DNA from 4 places in the Neorhizobium sp. BT27B genome. Region 2 is predicted to be linked to each of the others. Evidence: riboswitches for the same ligand, from Rfam matches in the RefSeq annotation. Region 2 holds a riboswitch; each other region holds the start of a gene.
The links. A riboswitch is a leader RNA that binds a small molecule or an ion and turns the genes downstream of it on or off. The one in region 2 is predicted to bind cobalamin.
Positions count from the first base shown of each region.

Region 1: another riboswitch for cobalamin. It lies ahead of AAIH70_RS12910 (DUF1852 domain-containing protein); the one in region 2 lies ahead of nrdH (glutaredoxin-like protein NrdH).
Region 3: another riboswitch for cobalamin. It lies ahead of AAIH70_RS12050 (ABC transporter substrate-binding protein); the one in region 2 lies ahead of nrdH (glutaredoxin-like protein NrdH).
Region 4: another riboswitch for cobalamin. It lies ahead of AAIH70_RS20380 (DUF1636 family protein); the one in region 2 lies ahead of nrdH (glutaredoxin-like protein NrdH).

Region 1 is NZ_JBCIYT010000004.1:240,927-245,270, forward strand. It holds gene AAIH70_RS12900 (HlyD family type I secretion periplasmic adaptor subunit) at 1-259, shown strand, start outside; gene AAIH70_RS12905 (hypothetical protein) at 433-795, shown strand; cobalamin riboswitch at 1,121-1,333, shown strand; gene AAIH70_RS12910 (DUF1852 domain-containing protein) at 1,437-2,414, shown strand; gene AAIH70_RS12915 (methionine synthase) at 2,440-3,468, shown strand; gene AAIH70_RS12920 (acyltransferase) at 3,767-4,344, opposite strand, start outside.
Region 2 is NZ_JBCIYT010000004.1:379,142-383,485, reverse strand. It holds gene AAIH70_RS13530 (substrate-binding domain-containing protein) at 151-1,044, opposite strand; cobalamin riboswitch at 1,289-1,508, shown strand; gene nrdH (glutaredoxin-like protein NrdH) at 1,809-2,030, shown strand; gene nrdI (class Ib ribonucleoside-diphosphate reductase assembly flavoprotein NrdI) at 2,042-2,455, shown strand; gene nrdE (class 1b ribonucleoside-diphosphate reductase subunit alpha) at 2,425-4,344, shown strand, end outside.
Region 3 is NZ_JBCIYT010000004.1:56,536-60,879, reverse strand. It holds gene AAIH70_RS12060 (mannitol dehydrogenase family protein) at 1-533, opposite strand, end outside; gene AAIH70_RS12055 (GntR family transcriptional regulator) at 764-1,654, shown strand; cobalamin riboswitch at 1,740-1,970, shown strand; gene AAIH70_RS12050 (ABC transporter substrate-binding protein) at 2,135-3,163, shown strand; gene AAIH70_RS12045 (FecCD family ABC transporter permease) at 3,175-4,203, shown strand; gene AAIH70_RS12040 (ABC transporter ATP-binding protein) at 4,200-4,344, shown strand, end outside.
Region 4 is NZ_JBCIYT010000007.1:294,174-298,517, reverse strand. It holds gene cobN (cobaltochelatase subunit CobN) at 1-640, opposite strand, end outside; gene cobW (cobalamin biosynthesis protein CobW) at 640-1,677, opposite strand; gene AAIH70_RS20380 (DUF1636 family protein) at 1,699-2,118, opposite strand; cobalamin riboswitch at 2,222-2,428, opposite strand; gene cobO (cob(I)yrinic acid a,c-diamide adenosyltransferase) at 2,542-3,156, shown strand; gene AAIH70_RS20370 (cobyric acid synthase) at 3,163-4,344, shown strand, end outside.

The DNA.
Region 1 (4,344 bases), 140 kb from region 2:
CAGCCAGCGCACCACGCCGGAGATCGACGGCATTGTCGAAACGGTGTCGGCCGACCTCAACCACAACCAGCAGACCGGTGAAAGCTGGTATTCGGCGCGCATCACCATTCCTCAGGATGAGCGCAACAAGCTGGGCGACCTGACGCTGGTGGCCGGCATGCCGGTGGAAACCTTTGTGCAATCGGGCGAACGATCGGCGCTTTCCTATCTGGTCAAACCGCTGACCGACCAGGTGGCACGGGCCATGCGCGAGAACTGAGGCGTTTGCCGCAGCAAAAGCGTGACATAAAAGTGCGATTGCTAAAGTTTTTTCGCAGATGCGGGAAAGCCTCTCGCGAAACATGACGGAAATCTGCTAGGCCGCTTGCGAAATATTGCATTTCCAGGGTGGCGGGACGGCTGCCCGGTTTTTCAACAAGGGCCACCAGAACCATGAACACCCGTCTTGCCGCGCTGGCTGTCGTCGCAGTCGCGCTTTCCGCATGCACCACCGCTTCTCCCCTGAAGTCGGACCCGATTTCGGCACGCTGGGTCGGCCAGTCGGCCGGCAAATTTTTTGCCGCCTATGGCCCGCAATACAGCGACGTCGCAAGCGGTTCCTCCACCGTCTACAACTGGCGTGGCGGCTACAAGCGCATCAAGATGGAAAATGGCAAGAGCGCCAGCGTCAGCTGCGCGGCGACGCTGACGGTTTCTTCGGATTACAACATCCGAGACATCCGTATCGTTGCCGATCGCCCCGGCTCCAAGGGTTCCAGCTATTGCGAAGAACTGCTGGTTCCGGCCGCCGGCTGATCCGGTTTCGGCTCGAGATTTTGGACAGGCGGCTTCGGCCGCCTGTTTGCGTTTTGGGGGTTGGATGTCTCGGGGACGAGAGAAGACGCGAGAATGCCAGGGCTGCGGTCGCCCCATTGCGGTCATCACGCATGCTCACCTGCGCCCGTCGGAATTGCGCCGATAGTCAGCCATCTATATTTGGTTGCCGCGGCCCAAGCCTGCGCCTGCGAGAATCCTCTGTTGATGCCGAATGCAATCATTTGGCCCGCACCTACAACTGCAGCAGAGACTTAACGATATAAAGATATCGTTATATGATGTTGACCGGCGACTTAACTTGCAATATGGTCACCATGCCTAAGGTTCCCCGGTCGTTGCCTGCAACGTGCCTGGGCTAAGAGGGAAGTCGGTGCTCCGTGTCATGCGGAAAAGCCGACGCTGCCCCCGCAACTGTAAGCGGCGAGCTGAAGTCCAATATGTCACTGGTTTACCCCGGGAAGACGGACGGAAGTGATGAACCGTGAGCCAGGAGACCTGCCTTTGGCGAAATAACGTCCACGGGCGGGGTGTCCCAGTGTGCCGTAGCAAAGGCTGCATCGTCGCGGCCGATCTTGCTATGCGTCCGCAGACCCATGCCCCCAACTTTATAGGGGCACAACATGTCTCAGACCTGCAGTTTCACGATCACAAGCCTACCCTTCGACGAGGATTATCGTCCTTCGGCACATACGCGCATCACCACCAATTTTGCCAATCTGGCCAGAGGCGAAAAGCGGCAGGAAAACCTGCGCAATGTCTTGGCGATGATCGATAGCCGCTTCAATGCCCTCGCACACTGGGATAATCCCAAATCTGACCGTTATTCGGTCGAGTTGGAGATCATTTCGGTCGAAATGAACCTGGATGTTGATGGCGAGAAATTTCCTCTCATCGAGATACTGAAGACGACGATCGTAGATCACAAAACCGGGGAACGTATCGAAGGCATTGTGGGGAATAACTTCTCCTCCTACGTGCGCGACTACGACTTCAGCGTGGTGCTGCCGGAGTATAACAGGAGCCTGCCTGCCTTCAGTATTCCGGCCGACTTCGGCGACCTGCATGGGAAGCTGTTCAAGTCCTTTCTGCAGTCAGATGCCTACCGGTCGCAGTTTCGCAAGCCGCCGGTCATTTGCATCAGCGCCTCGACCAGCAAGACCTATCACCGGACCGAAAATCATCACCCCGTCATGGGCGTCGAGTACCGGCAGCATGAATTCTCGTCCACCGACCAGTATTTCGGGAAAATGGGATTGCAGGTTCGCCACTTCATGCCTGCGGGCAGCGTCGCGCCGCTGGCTTTCTATTTTGTTGGCGACTTGCTGGGCGATTATTCCAATATCGAACTGATCGGCATCATCAGCACGATGGAAACGTTTCAGAGGATTTATCGCCCTGAAATCTACAATGCGAATGCAGCGGCCGGGACATTTTACCAGCCCAATCTGAAACACCAGGACTATTCGCTGACCCGGATCGCCTACGACCGCGACGAACGAAGTCGCTTGGCGGTGGATCAGGCCAAGTTCACCGAAGAACACTTCATCAAGCCATACCGCGCTGCCCTTGAGCAACTGTTTGCTCACTGCGCCGCCTGATCAACACTTAGAAGAGGTCCCCATTGTGAAGAAACTTCTCCCCACATCGACCGCCGGCAGCCTGCCGAAACCCTCTTGGCTTGCGCAGCCCGAAAAACTGTGGTCGCCCTGGAAACTGGCGGATGAGGAATTGCTGGAGGGCAAAAGAGACGCCTTGCGCCTTTCGCTGGACGATCAGCAACAGGCCGGCATCGACATCGTCAGTGATGGCGAGCAAACACGCCAACATTTCGTCACGACGTTCATCGAGCACCTCGAAGGGGTCGATTTTGCAAAACGCGAAACCGTCAGAATTCGCGATCGCTACGATGCGAGTGTCCCGACAGTTGTCGGCACTGTCTCTCGCCAGAAGCCGGTTTTCGTCGAAGACGCCAGGTTTTTGCGTCAGCAGACCAAACAGCCGATCAAGTGGGCTTTGCCGGGTCCGATGACGATGATCGATACACTCTTTGACGGGCACTATAAGAGCCGAGAAAAGCTCGCTTGGGAATTTGCCGGGATACTCAACGAGGAAGCAAGGGAACTGGAGGCGGCCGGCGTCGATATCATCCAGTTCGACGAACCTGCTTTCAACGTTTTCTTTGACGAGGTGAATGACTGGGGTGTCGCCACTCTGGAAAGGGCAATCGAAGGGCTGAAGTGCGAGACCGCCGTCCATATCTGCTACGGTTACGGCATTAAGGCCAATACGGATTGGAAAAAGACGCTTGGGTCAGAATGGCGGCAGTATGAGGAAACTCTCCCCAAACTGCAGAAATCCAGCATCGGCATGATCTCCCTCGAATGCCACAATTCTCATGTTCCGATGGATCTTCTGGAGCTTGTACGAGGGAAAAAAGTGATGGTCGGAGCCATCGATGTGGCAAGCGATACCATCGAAACCCCGGAGGAGGTCGCTGCAACGCTGCGCAAGGCGCTCAAGTTTGTCGACGCAGAAAACCTTTGCCCCTGCACCAATTGCGGCATGGCCCCTCTGTCCCGTCGTGTGGCAAGAGGCAAGCTGAATGCCTTGAGTGCAGGAGCTGAGATCGTCCGGAGAGAGCTCGCTGGCTAGTTTTCCGATTGTCTGAACCAGCGGATGGCGGCTGCCCGTCGCCACCGCACCCACCGTGATACACGCTGGATGACCTAAGAATGACTCTGCGGTCATAGCGCGGATCATCCTGAAGACTTCGAAGGATGTCCGCCTTTGCCGCATTCCTGCCAATGATGTGCTGCCCAGAGACTGTAGCCTGCTCGAGCAGTGATCAATCCATGCACATCGTGGGTTTTCCGAGCCACGTTTCAATCACACCATGCCCGGTGCTCGCACGGCGTCATTGCCCTTTAAGAACCCACCTTTTCGAAGCCCTTCATAACCCCATGCCGACCGCGCGGGTGCGATGCACACCCTTCGGCGTGAAGGCAAATTTTTCTTCCACCCCCAGAAGATCGGCCGCCAGATGCAGGGTCGACAGCCACATTTCCGTGCCCTGAAGGCCGGGGTTCTGGCGGTCTGCAAACGCAAAGCCCCTGCCCGTCTGCCATCTCTCGGCGCCACGCAGAATGACGTTTTCGGCAATCGTTTCCGCCTGCGCGCGCGAAAAATCCGTCTGTTTCAGGCACAGCCACAAGGGATGGATGGTGTCGAGCAGATTGCAGGCATTGTAGCTCTCGCCGGAAAAACCGTCGTGATTGCGGTAGTTGGTAATGACCGAATTGATGGCCGCTTCCGGCAGCGGCACCGGCACGCCGAACTGCGCATAAGCGCCACGGGTGAGGCGATAAAAGCCGTTGACCGGTTGCAGCAGGCCCTGCGCCTCTGTTGGTTTTCCCCAGAGGCCGGTGGCACGATCGACATGCGTTGCCAGCCAGCCGAACAGCACTTCCTTGCCCCTGCCGGTCTTAAAATACCGCGCATTGAAATAGAGCGCCGTTGCGATGGAATCGA
Region 2 (4,344 bases):
CTCCTTATTCCTGATCATGCAGATGGTGCGCCGCATCGGGCGGCTTCGAACAATCCGCAGATTTCCGGTGGCCCGCCTGGGGGAGCGGACCACCGAAGGAGGCAGTCTCAAAGCAGAGACGGCCTCATGCGCAGAGCGTCTTGGGAGGACTTACTGCTTCTTGGTGTAGACGCCGGGAACGATCGGCTGCTCGGCCGGCACTTCCTCGCCCGCCTGCAGCTTGATCGCGGTCTCGACGGCAAGCTTGCCCATCTGGTCCGGGAACTGCTGGATGACGCCGACGAAGTCCGGATCGGCATCGACTGCCTTGATGGCTTCCGGCATGCCATCGAAACCGATGACCTTGACCTTGCCGGTCAGGCCCGAAGACTTGACGGCAACGGCTGCGGCGAGAGCGGCATCGTCACCGAAACCAAAAATGCCACCGATGTCCGGGTTAGCCTGCAGCATGTTCTGGGCAACGGCCAGTGCTTCGGCGCGGGTAATGCCGGTCTGGATCGACACGATCTTGATGTCCGGGTGCTTGGCAATGGCTTCCTTGAAGCCGTTGACGCGGTTCACCACCGACTGCACCAGCGGGTAGTCGATGATTGCGACTTCGCCCTTGCCGCCAAGCTGTTCGGCCATCAGTTCACCGGCCTTGACGCCACCGGCATAGTTGTCGGTGCCGATATAGGAGGCAACCTTGGCGCCTTCGACCGGTACGTCGACGGTGATAACCTTGATGCCGGCAGCTTCGGCGCGGGCAACGGCTGCAAGTGCGCCCTTGCTGTCGACCGGCGACATGATGATGACGTCGACGCCCTTGACGATGAAGTCTTCAATGTCGGCGAGCTGCTTGTTCAGGTCCTGATTGGCGATCGAGATTTCGACCGACACGTTCTTGGCCTTGGCTTCAGCGGTGATCGCCTTGGCGAGCTCGTTATAGAATGGGTGCTGCTGCGTGAGCAGCGATGCGCCGATGCCTTCGGCATGGGCGGCAGCGGCGGCAAACGTCAGGCTTGCGGAAACCAGCAGCGTCTTTGCGAAATTCTTGAGGGTCATGTTTATTCCTCCCCGTCCTTGAGGCCTTAAAAGCACACATCCAGCCGGCGGGCCTCCTCTTGCCGGCGGATTTTTCATCATATGTCCTAAATTTTACGCGCGTCAATATTTTTGAATTCGTACGTAAATAAATTTACGTGAAAAAGTTTCTGTGACCGTGATCTTATACGGCAAGGCCGCTCGTTTTCCCCAGCCTTGATCGGGCCGAAACAACATAGTCGTTGACGGAATTTTCACCTCGTCTACTATATCTAGTGTTCAAGGTTCTTCCGATTCGCATCGGAAGCTAAGACGGGAATACGGTGCGTGAAACCCATGACGGGCGCCACAATGCCGAAGCTGCCCCCGCAACTGTAAGCGGCGAGCATCCGATCGATCAGGCCACTGACGCCAAAAGCGTTGGGAAGGCGGAACGGATGCCGTGACCCGCAAGCCAGGAGACCTGCCTTGTACGAAACGTCCACGGGCGGGGTGTCCGGAAGGTCGCGTATATGTGCGGGATGATCCTGCGCATGCGCTTCCCCGAATGTCCCGTATGAAATGCTTCGGGGTGAAGTCTTATGTTCTTGAGTTTCGATAAGCATCGATATGTCGACCAGCAAGCCGATGTCGGCCTGCTGATTTCATGTTGCGCGCAGTGGCAATGATGGACGTTTAACGTCCGGCCACGTCAGCGACGACCTTCATACCCAATATTCTTTTGCCCGGACATCGGCGGATGTCCGACCGCTTTTGCACGCCTATTCCACACGAGGGGACCGACAATGACCATCACCGTTTACAGTAAACCCGCCTGCGTCCAGTGCACCGCGACCACCCGCGCCCTCGACCGTCAGGGCATCGACTACACTATCATCGACGTGTCCGCCGATGCCGAGGCTTATGACCTCGTGCAGGGTCTCGGTTACCGACAGGTGCCCGTCGTGATTGCCGGCGAGCAGCATTGGGCAGGTTTTCGCCCTGACATGATCAGCGCCCTCGCCTGACCATCATCGCGATGGGTGAGGTCGTTTATTTCTCCACGAAATCGGAAAGCACCCACCGTTTCGTGGAAAAGCTGGGCATGAACGCCCGGCGCATTCCGATCAGCAGCGATGAGGCGCTTTGCGCGCCCAACCCGTTCGTCCTGATCGTTCCGACCTATGGCGGCGGCGAAAACAAGGGCGCCGTTCCCAAACAGGTGATCCGCTTCCTCAACGATGCGGACAACAGATCCAACATCCGCGGCGTGATTGCCGCGGGCAACACCAATTTCGGCGCAGCCTACTGCATCGCCGGGGACATCATTTCCGCCAAGTGCCAGGTGCCTTTTCTCTACAAGTTCGAGCTTCTGGGCACGCAGGAAGATGTCGACAACGTCAGACACGGATTGGAACGATTTTGGACGCGACAAACTTCGAAAAGCCAGTGAATGCGGTAAAGCCGGCCGAAGCCGCGCTCGATTACCACGCCCTCAACGCCATGCTGAACCTTTATGACGGTGAGGGAAAGATCCAGCTCGACCGCGACCGGCAGGCCGCAAAACAGTATTTCCTCCAGCATGTGAACCAGAACACGGTGTTCTTTCATAACCTGCGGGAAAAACTCGATTATCTGGTGACCGAAAGCTATTACGAGCAGGAGGTGCTGGACCAGTATGCGTTCAATTTCGTGCGCGACCTGTTCGACCACGCATATGACAAGAAATTCCGGTTCCCGACCTTTCTCGGCGCCTTCAAATATTACACCAGCTACACGCTGAAGACCTTTGACGGAAAGCGTTATCTCGAGCGTTACGAGGACCGCGTTTGCATGGTGGCGCTGGCGCTGGCGCGCGGCGATGAAAAGCTTGCCCGCGATCTCGTCGACGAGATCATTTCCGGCCGCTTCCAGCCGGCGACGCCGACCTTCCTCAATGCCGGCAAAAAGCAGCGCGGCGAACTCGTCTCCTGCTTCCTGCTGCGCGTCGAGGACAATATGGAAAGCATCGGCCGCTCGATCAATTCGGCGCTGCAGCTTTCCAAGCGCGGCGGCGGTGTGGCGCTGTCGCTCACCAATCTTCGTGAAATGGGCGCACCGATCAAGCAGATCGAGAACCAGTCCTCCGGCGTCATTCCGGTGATGAAACTGCTGGAAGACTCGTTCTCCTACGCCAACCAGCTTGGCGCGCGGCAGGGCGCGGGTGCGGTTTACCTGCATGCCCACCACCCGGACATTATGCGTTTTCTCGACACCAAGCGCGAAAATGCCGATGAAAAGATCCGCATCAAGACGCTGTCGCTCGGCGTCGTCATTCCCGACATCACCTTCGAACTCGCCCGCAACAACGAGGACATGTATCTTTTCTCACCGCATGACGTGGAGCGTGTTTATGGCGTGCCGTTCACCGAAATCTCGGTGACGGAAAAATATCAGGAAATGGTCGAGGACGGCCGTATCCGCAAGAAGAAGATCAAGGCGCGCGAGTTCTTCCAGGTGATCGCCGAGATCCAGTTCGAAAGCGGTTATCCCTACATCATGTTCGAGGACACGGTGAACCGCGCCAACCCGATCGCCGGCCGCATCACCATGAGCAATCTCTGCTCGGAAATCCTGCAGGTCAGCGATGCGAGCGAATTCAACGACGACCTCTCCTACGCGAAGATGGGCAAGGACATTTCCTGCAATCTCGGCTCGCTCAACATCGCCGCCGCCATGGACTCAACCGATTTCGGCCAGACGATCGAAACCTCGATCCGGGCGCTGACGGCCGTGTCCGAGATGAGCAACATCACCTCGGTTCCCTCGATCGCTCAAGGCAACGAAGACAGCCACGCGATCGGCCTCGGCCAGATGAACCTGCACGGTTATCTCGCCCGCGAGCGGATTTTCTACGGCTCGGAAGAGGGTGTCGATTTCACCAATATCTATTTCTACACGGTTGCCTATCACGCCGTGCGCGCCTCCAACCGGCTGGCGGTCGAAAAGGGCAGAAGCTTCAAGGGTTTCGAAAACTCGAAATACGCGTCTGGCGAATATTTCGACAAATACACCGAACAGGAATGGCTACCGGCGACACAGCGCGTGGCCGAACTATTCGAGACCGCGGGCATTCATATCCCGACTCAGGACGATTGGCGGCAGTTGAAGGCCGAGGTCATGGCAGGCGGGCTTTATAACCAGAACCTGCAGGCCGTGCCGCCGACCGGCTCGATCTCCTACATCAACCACTCGACCTCCTCGATCCACCCGATCGTTTCCAAGATCGAGATCCGCAAGGAGGGCAAGATCGGCCGCGTCTATTATCCGGCCGCCTTCATGACCAATGACAATGTCGAGTAT
Region 3 (4,344 bases), 320 kb from region 2:
TTTTGCACGAGATCGCGGATGATGCCCTTCAGCACGGGGCCATTGCCGTTGATCAGTTCGCAAGGGAGAATGATGATCGGCTTTGCTGTTCTGCCGAAGCGCGCGTGCAGAAGCTGGGCGAGTTTGCCGGGGAATGATGGGCGCGGTGACAGGACGTCCAGTTCGGTGCCTGTTGCCTCCGCCGATATGTCGTAACCGGAATCGCCGGTATTGGAGAGGATGAATTCCGCCTGTTCGCAGAACAGATTGACGACCTCAGCCCAATTGCCGGCAACGGACAGGCCGCGTTCGACGCTTTTGACCGCAACGGTGCGTTCGACAGCGTGTCCGTCTTCCAGCCCGCGAATGATGACCGGAAAACCGGCAGGGTCCGTGAAAGCGGCCAGCCGCCCGGCGCGCTCGGCAGAGCCCGATGTCTGCACGATAACCACCGGCAGAACATGCTGTCCTGCCTGTTTTGCCTCATGCAGGAAAAAATCCGCATGCGCCTGGAGAAAACGGCTGGTGCCGAATTGTAAAATGATGCCCGTCATGGACGCTCCGCCCTGATTTGGTAATTCTTTGAAATGATGACCAGTCGAGGCGTGACGAGCGCGCAGCATCGCAATTCGCGTGGCATGTCTTCCTCTCCCGTAACATGCAGTAAACTGTTCTTTTGGGATAAAAGACAATCGCCTTGCAGGCAATTTGTTTTTTATATAAAAAGAGCAGTTATAAAAAACAGCTTCTGCCAAGTGTCATTTCAAGGCGCCCTTTTCCGGTCATGAAAACCAACGCCCTCTTCAAACGCAGCTATAATCAGGCCCTCGACATGCTGGCCGCCACACAGGTGGAGGCCGCGCTGCCATCGGAGCCGGCCATGGCTGCGACACTTGGCATCAGTCGGACGACTGTGCGTGCGGTGCTGGCGGCGCTCGCCATGCGCGGCATCATCACCATAGACGGGCGTGCCAAGCAGCTGTTGCGCCTGCCGAAGCGTAACGACTACATTGCCGATGCCGATCTGGAGCCGCTGGCCGACATGGTGGAGCGCAAGTTCATGGCATGGCTGGTCGGGCCCGATTGCAGCCCCGGCCATACGATCAATGGTCTTGATCTTGCCCGGCAGTTCGGCGTGTCGACATCGGCCATTCGCGATTGCCTCGGAAAATTCAGCCATTTCGGCCTGTTGGAACGACAGAGCAACGGCCGCTGGCGCACGCTTGGCCTGACCGTCGATTTCGTCGCGGAACTGTTCGATATGCGCGAATTGATCGAGTTCCGGGCTGTCGATCGATTTGTGGCGCTGCCGAAGGATGATCCGCTCTGGGGCGATTTGTCTCTGCTCGCGGATGAACATCACGCCCTGCTCGACGATTTCGAGCGCCGCAATCGCGAGTTTTCCGATCTCGATCACCGGTTTCACAAGCTGGTCGACAGCGTCGTTCCCAACCGGTTTCTCGGCAATATCCAGGGCGTGATGTCGGTGATTTTTCACTATCACTACCAGTGGAACAAAAAGGACGAGAGCGCCCGCAATCATCGGGCTCTGGGGGAGCATCTGGCCTATATCGAGGGATTGCGGAGTGGGGACCTTTCCCAGGCGCGCGAAAGCTGCCGCCTGCATCTGCACACGGCCCGTTCAACTATGCTGGCTTCCATCAATCCCGGCTGATGGTATGGAAATCCTCAGTATACAACTTGACTGTAATGATATTACATAACATACACTATTGGCATTGACGGCGGGCGCATCTGCCAGCTAAGTCAGCGTCGACGGTTTCCAACGCCAAAAGCAATGGGATTAATAGGGAACACGGTGCGGACCTTGACCGGACCAATGCCGTGGCTGCCCCCGCAACTGTAAGCGGATCACCGTCCATCCTCGAGATGCCCGAAGGGTATCTGGCCACTGTGTCGTGATCGGCATGGGAAGGCAGGTGGACGTCATGTTCGTGAGCCAGGAGACCTGCCGTCAGGACAGAGCTATCGTTACGGGCGGGGATGCCCGGAAGAGGACCACGTTATGATGCTTCCGAGCGCTTATGCGCACTCCATGGTCTTTATCCCTCATCCGTCGATGTCGGCTGTCTGCCGGCAGGTGCTGTGACACGCCTTGCCGCTTCCCATCGATCACACCCTTCAAGGAGAGACCATGTTTCATTTTACGCGCCGGGCGTTGAGCGCTGGCCTTTTGGCTGCCGCTTCATTGTCATTGGCCACCACCGTGTCTGCTGCCGAAACGCAATATCCATTGACGATCAAGAATTGCGGCCTTGAGCTGACATTCAAGCAGGCGCCCTCGAAAACCGTTTCGGTTGGCCAGAGTGTCACGGAAGTTCTTTATCTGCTCGGTCTCTCCGACAAGGTGGTCGGTACTGCGCTCTGGGTCAGCCCGGTGCTGAAGGGTTTTGAAGAGGTCAATGCCAAGGTCGAGCGCCTTGCCGATAATGATCCGAGCTTTGAAGCAGTGATCGGCAAGAAACCTGATCTAGTTACCACCCAGTTCCAGTGGCAGATCGGCCCGGAAGGTGTGGTTGGTACCCCGGCACAGTTCGCCGAACTCGGCGTGCCGGTTTACACATCGCCGGCCGATTGTGTTGGCAAGGACAATTCCGGTGGTGGCGATGGCGTGCGCACCGGCGTCTTTTCGATGGAGCTGATCTATCAGGAAATCCGCGATCTGGCGGTCATCTACAATGTTCAGGATCGTGGTGAGGAAGTTGTAGCCGACCTGAAAAAACGTGAGGACGCCGCGCGCAAAAAGATCGCGTCGGCGGATGGCAAGCTTTCGGCTGTCTTCTGGTTCTCCAGCGCCGAACTCGATATCGATCCTTACGTTGCCGGCCGTCATGGCGCGCCGGGCTACATCATGTCGGCGCTCGGCATCAAGAATGTCATCGAAAGCGATGAGGAATGGCCAACCGTCGGCTGGGAAACCATCGCCAAGGCCAACCCGACCATCATCGTTGCCGGCAAGATGGATCGCCGTCGTTTCCCGGCCGATGATGTTGCCGTCAAGCACGCGTTCCTGAGGGAAGACCCGGTTGCCAGCCTGATGCCGGCCTTCAAGCAAGGCCATGTGGTTGAAATGGATGCGCAGGCCATGAACCCGACCATTCGCACGATCGAAGGTCTGGAAGTGCTGGCTGATGCGGTCGCCTCTGCCGGTCTGGCCAAATAAAGCCGATCGCAGTGAAACGCATTCCAGCAAAACTTGGAGGGACAGGCGCCGCAGTTGCGGCGCTCGTTCTTCTTCTGGTGGCGCTGATTGCCGGTGCGGCGATCGGCGAAACCTCCATTCCCTTCGATGTGGTGGTGAAAACGGTTGCCAATCGGATGCTCGGTGCGGGTTATCCGCTTGAGCCTCTCGATGAAGGCATCGTCTGGAGCTATCGCCTCAGCCGCGCCGTCGTTGCCGCCTGTTGCGGCGCGTCGCTGGCGCTGGCCGGTGCGGTGCTGCAGTCGCTTTTGCGCAATCCGTTGGCAGACCCCTACATCCTCGGTATTTCGGCCGGTGCCTCCACCGGTGCTGTCGCCGTTGCCCTTCTCGGTTTCGGGGCCGGCATGCTGACCATGCCGATGGGCGCGCTTGCGGGCGCTCTCGCCGCCTTCCTGCTCGTCAGCCTTCTGGCCGTGCGCGCCGGCAGCGGCAGCAATGCCATCATTCTCGCCGGTGTCGCCGGCTCGCAGATGTTCAACGCAATCACCTCCTTCGTCGTCACCAAGTCGGCGACGGCGGAACAGGCGCGCGGCATCATGTTCTGGCTGCTCGGCAACCTGTCCGGCGTGCGCTGGCCGGATGTCGGTCTGGCGCTGCCGGTCACCATCATTGGCCTGCTGATCTGCCTCTGGCATGTCCGCGCGCTCGATGCCTTCGCCTTCGGCAATCAGGCCGCCGCCTCGCTCGGCATCCGGGTGCGCCGGGTGCAGGTCGTGCTGATCTGTACGGCGGCGGCGATGACGGCAGCGATGGTGTCGCTGGTCGGCTCGATCGGCTTTATCGGTCTGGTCATCCCGCATGCGGCTCGGCTGATCGTCGGCGTCCGGCATGGTCGGCTGTTGCCGGTCACGGCTCTGGTCGGCGCTATTTTCATGATTGTCGCCGACATACTGTCGCGCACCATCATTTCCGGTCAGGTTCTGCCGATCGGTGTCATCACCGCATTGTTCGGCGCGCCGGCCTTCGCCTTCATCCTCGGGCAGAAGAGGGCGCGGCCATGAAGCTGTCCGCGCAAAATCTCTGCTGGTCCGCCGGCCGTCTGGAGATCGTCCGCGATGTCTCCTTCGAGGTCGCGTCAGGGGAATTTCTCGGGATCATCGGCCCCAATGGTTCTGGAAAAAGCACGTTGCTGTCGATGTTGG
Region 4 (4,344 bases), on a different contig from region 2:
GCAGCATGGATCGATAAAACAGGATCGGCACGATGGCCGCACCCGGCATCGCGGCCAGAAGCGTATCCGCAGTTTCGCAAACGCCACGGCCGGGATGATAGAACCCGGCTTTTGGCACGCTTACCGCATCGGCCGCCTCCGCCGCCTTGCCCTGAACAAGCCCGACCATTCGCGTGGCCAGAAACACCATGTTTTCCGGACCGCCCTCGCGAAAATAGGAGAGCAGCCGGTCGAGTTCGGCGGCCGAAACTGTCGAGCCCGCGGCCAGCCGCGCGTCGCGCTCGCTGCATTCTCCGGGCAGCATGATGAGCGTCACGCCGCGCGCGCGCGTCATGCGGGCCAGTTCGTCGGCGCCATAAGGCCAGCGGTCATGGCCGCCGAGGATACGCACGAGAATGAGCTTGGCGTGACGCGCCACCTTGTCGATCCACAGATCGACCGACATCGGGTGGCGCAGTTCGGAAATATTGGCGAGCCTGAGCGACGGCATGCTTTCGCCGCCCTTGGCCCATGCGGAGGCAATGCCGTTCAGATCGCTGTCGGTAAAGGACAGCACCACCACGTCGCCCGGCGTCTGGTCGAGGTCGACCGGTTCGATCAGGTCGTCAAGAGACGAGGACGTGGTGGCGAGGATATGCATCAGGCCGCCAGGATCTTTTCGATCTTGGCCGCATCGATGCCCTTTTCGCCGATGACGACGAGACGCGAACGGCGCTCTTCATTGGCTGCCCAGGGGCGGTCAAAGTAGTGGTTGACGCGCGGGCCGACGGCCTGCACGAGAAGACGCATCGGCTTGCCGGCCACTTCCACATAACCCTTGATGCGCAGCACCTTTTCCGCCGCCGTCACATCGGCGATGCGCTGGCTGAGTTCAGCCGGATCGGTGATCGCCGGCATATCCAGAACAAAGCTGTCGAAATCGTCGTGTTCGTGGTCCAGCTCGTCGTCGTGATGGGTCTTGCGGTTCTCGATATCGTCTTCGACGGCCAGGCCCAGACCGATGAATACGGCCGGATCGACCACGCCATTGGAGGCCGGCACGATGCGCACGGCGCGCGGCAGATGTTCGGTCACATGCGCGGTGGCGATCGCCAGACCCTTTTCATCGAGAAGATCGGCCTTGGTCAGGATCACGAGATCGGCGCAGGCGATCTGGTCTTCAAACACTTCCTCGACCGGGTTGTCATGGTCCAGACTATCGTCCTCGGCGCGCTGGGCGGCCAGCGCTTCCATGTCGTCGGCGACGCGGCCTTCGGCCAGTGCCAGACCATCGACCACAGCGACAACGCCATCGACGGTGACGCGGCTTTTCACGCTCGGCCACTGAAATGCCTGGATCAGCGGCTTGGGGAGGGCGAGGCCGGACGTCTCGATCAGGATATGGTCGACCTTCGGCTCAAGCGCAAGAATCCTGTCGATTGCCGGCACAAAGTCGTCGGCCACGGTGCAGCAGATGCAGCCATTGGCCAGCTCGACGATATTGTCGTCCGGGCAGTTTTCGATGCCGCAGCTTTTCAGGATTTCGCCGTCGATGCCGACATCGCCGAACTCGTTGACAATAACGGCAAGGCGCTTGCCTTCGAGGTTCTGCAGCGTGTGGCGCAGAAGCGTGGTCTTGCCGGCGCCGAGAAAGCCGGTGACGACGGTGCAGGGAATACGGGCGAGATTGGCGGTCATGAGCTTTTCCTGAATGTCGGTCTATGCGTTGAAATCGAAGGGCGGAATACGGGCGATCATGTTGCGCTTGAGACAGTCCGGCCGGCCCTTCCAGGGCATCAGGCCGTCGGCCGAGGTGGCGATCAGTTCGGCGCCGGTGATCAGGTCGGCGGCGTTTTCGAGGTCGAGATGGCCGAATACATAGGTCCAGCCGTCCTGCCGTGCGATCACGGCGCTTGGGCCGCGCTTGCAGTTGGAAAGGCAGCTGACGCTTTTGATAGTGACGTTCGGCACCTGTTCAGCCGCTGCTTCCACGGTTGCGTTGAGCAGATGCGTGCCCTGACTAGGTTCCTCGGTCGAGCCTTCGCTGGCGCGGCAGCTGGCGCACACAAAAATCGTTACCGCCGGCGTTTTTGCAGCGGGGTCAGTTTTCTGGTCGTCGTCGGGCTGGAAGAAATCCAAGCATCTACCCCGTCTAATTCAAAACATGCGGGGTGCGGGCGCGATGACTGGATGCCGGTCGCGCCTGAAAAAAACATCCTTGCCGGAGCACCCCGCCCGGCTGGAATTTCTGTCTCTGACGGCAGGTCTCCTGGCTTGCGGATCGTCGCCCTATCGCCGCCTTCCCGAAATCGCTTTCAGTGGCGTGGTGCGGGGCTAACCGCCTACAGTTGCGGGGGCAGCCGTGGTTTGAAGCCTGAAGACCGGCCGTACCACGTTCCCTCTTAGCTTTCCCCGTTGCCGGGAAAAGACCGTCACCCTTTCCCTAGGCGTCGGTACACGCAGTGTCAATGCAAACGCCCTTGTAGACGGCATGGATTGCCGCGCGAAACGAATCCCCTATAGTCCGCGCTTCCCGAAACGAGCCGTCGCCGAGGAGCCGAAATGAAAGAGATCGACCAGCAGGAAGCCGAGCGCCACCAGCGCAAGATGGCCAATCGCAAGGCGGTGCAGGATGCCGAAGTGGCGGAAAAGACTTTGGAAAAAGGTCTGCTGATAGTCAATACCGGCCCCGGCAAGGGCAAGTCGACGGCGGCCTTTGGTCTGGCGCTGCGCATGCTCGGCAATGGCCGACGCGTCGGTGTCGTGCAGTTCATCAAGGGCGCATGGGAAACCGGCGAACGGCCGGCGCTGGAACTGTTTGGCGATCGCGTCGAATGGCACACGATGGGCGAGGGATTTACCTGGGAAACGCAGGACCTGAAGCGCGATGTCGCGGCCGCCGAACGCGCCTGGGCCAAGGCTGAGGAACTGATGGCCGATCCGTCCATCGGGCTTCTTCTGCTCGATGAACTCAACATCGCGCTGCGTTACGATTATCTCGACCTCGATGTCGTCATCGCCTCGCTGAAGGCACGCCGCGAGGACCTGCATGTCGTCATCACCGGCCGTAATGCCAAGCCTGCCTTGATCGAGGCGGCCGATACGGTGACCGAAATGTCGCTGGTCAAACATCACTTCAAGGCGGGCGTAAAAGCCCAGTCCGGCATCGAGTTTTAAAAAATCATGACCGCACGCGCGCTGATGTTTCAGGGAACCGGCTCGGATGTCGGCAAGTCGCTGCTTGTCGCAGGCCTTGCGCGTGCGCTGACCAATCGTGGCCTCAAAGTGCAGCCGTTCAAGCCGCAGAACATGTCCAACAACGCGGCGGTGACGGCGGATGGCGGCGAGATCGGCCGCGCGCAGGCCCTGCAGGCGCGGGCGGCAAAGGTGCCGCTGTCGGTGCATATGAACCCGGTTCTGCTGAAACCGCAGAGCGAGGTCGGGGCGCAGGTCGTGGTGCAGGGCCGCGTGCAGGGCAATGCGAAAGCATCCGAATATCAGGGCATGAAGGCGGCGTTGATGCCGCGTGTCATGGAAAGCTTTGAACTTCTGAAATCACAGGCCGATATCGTTCTGGTCGAAGGCGCCGGCAGCGCCTCGGAAGTCAATCTGCGCCGCAACGACATTGCCAATATGGGCTTTGCTCGCGCTGCCGATGTGCCGGTCATCCTGATCGGCGATATCGACCGCGGCGGCGTCATTGCCAGCATTGCCGGCACCAAACTGGTGCTGGATGCGGAAGACGCGGCGATGATCCAAGGCTTTATCGTCAACCGGTTTCGCGGTGATCCCACCCTGTTTGCCGATGGTATGGCGATGATCGAAGCGCATACCGGCTGGCAACAGATTGGCCTGTTGCCTTTCTTCAGTGAAGCCCGCCGCCTGCCGGCCGAAGATGCTCTGGCGCTCGATGCTGCCGCTATCGACAAGACGGGCGCCAAAATCCGCATCGCCGTGCCGGTCCTGCCGCATATTTCCAATTTCGACGATCTCGATCCGCTCGATGCCGAAGCGGATGTCGATGTCATCCGGGTGCGCCCCGGCGAAGTTTTGCCGGCCGATGCCGATCTTGTGCTTCTGCCAGGCTCGAAGGCGACCATATCGGATCTCGAAACCTTCAAGGCGGCTGGCTTCGATATCGATCTTGCTGCCCATGTGCGACGTGGCGGCTATGTGCTTGGCCTGTGCGGCGGTTACCAGATGCTGGGCCGCACGGTGCGGGATCCCGATGGCATGGAAGGCGTTTCCGCTACGGTGGAGGGCCTTGGCCTGCTGGATGTGGACACCACGCTTTCCAGCGAAAAACGCCTTGAGGCTGTCACCGGCATCAGCGCTGACGGCATTTCATTTGCCGGCTATGAAATG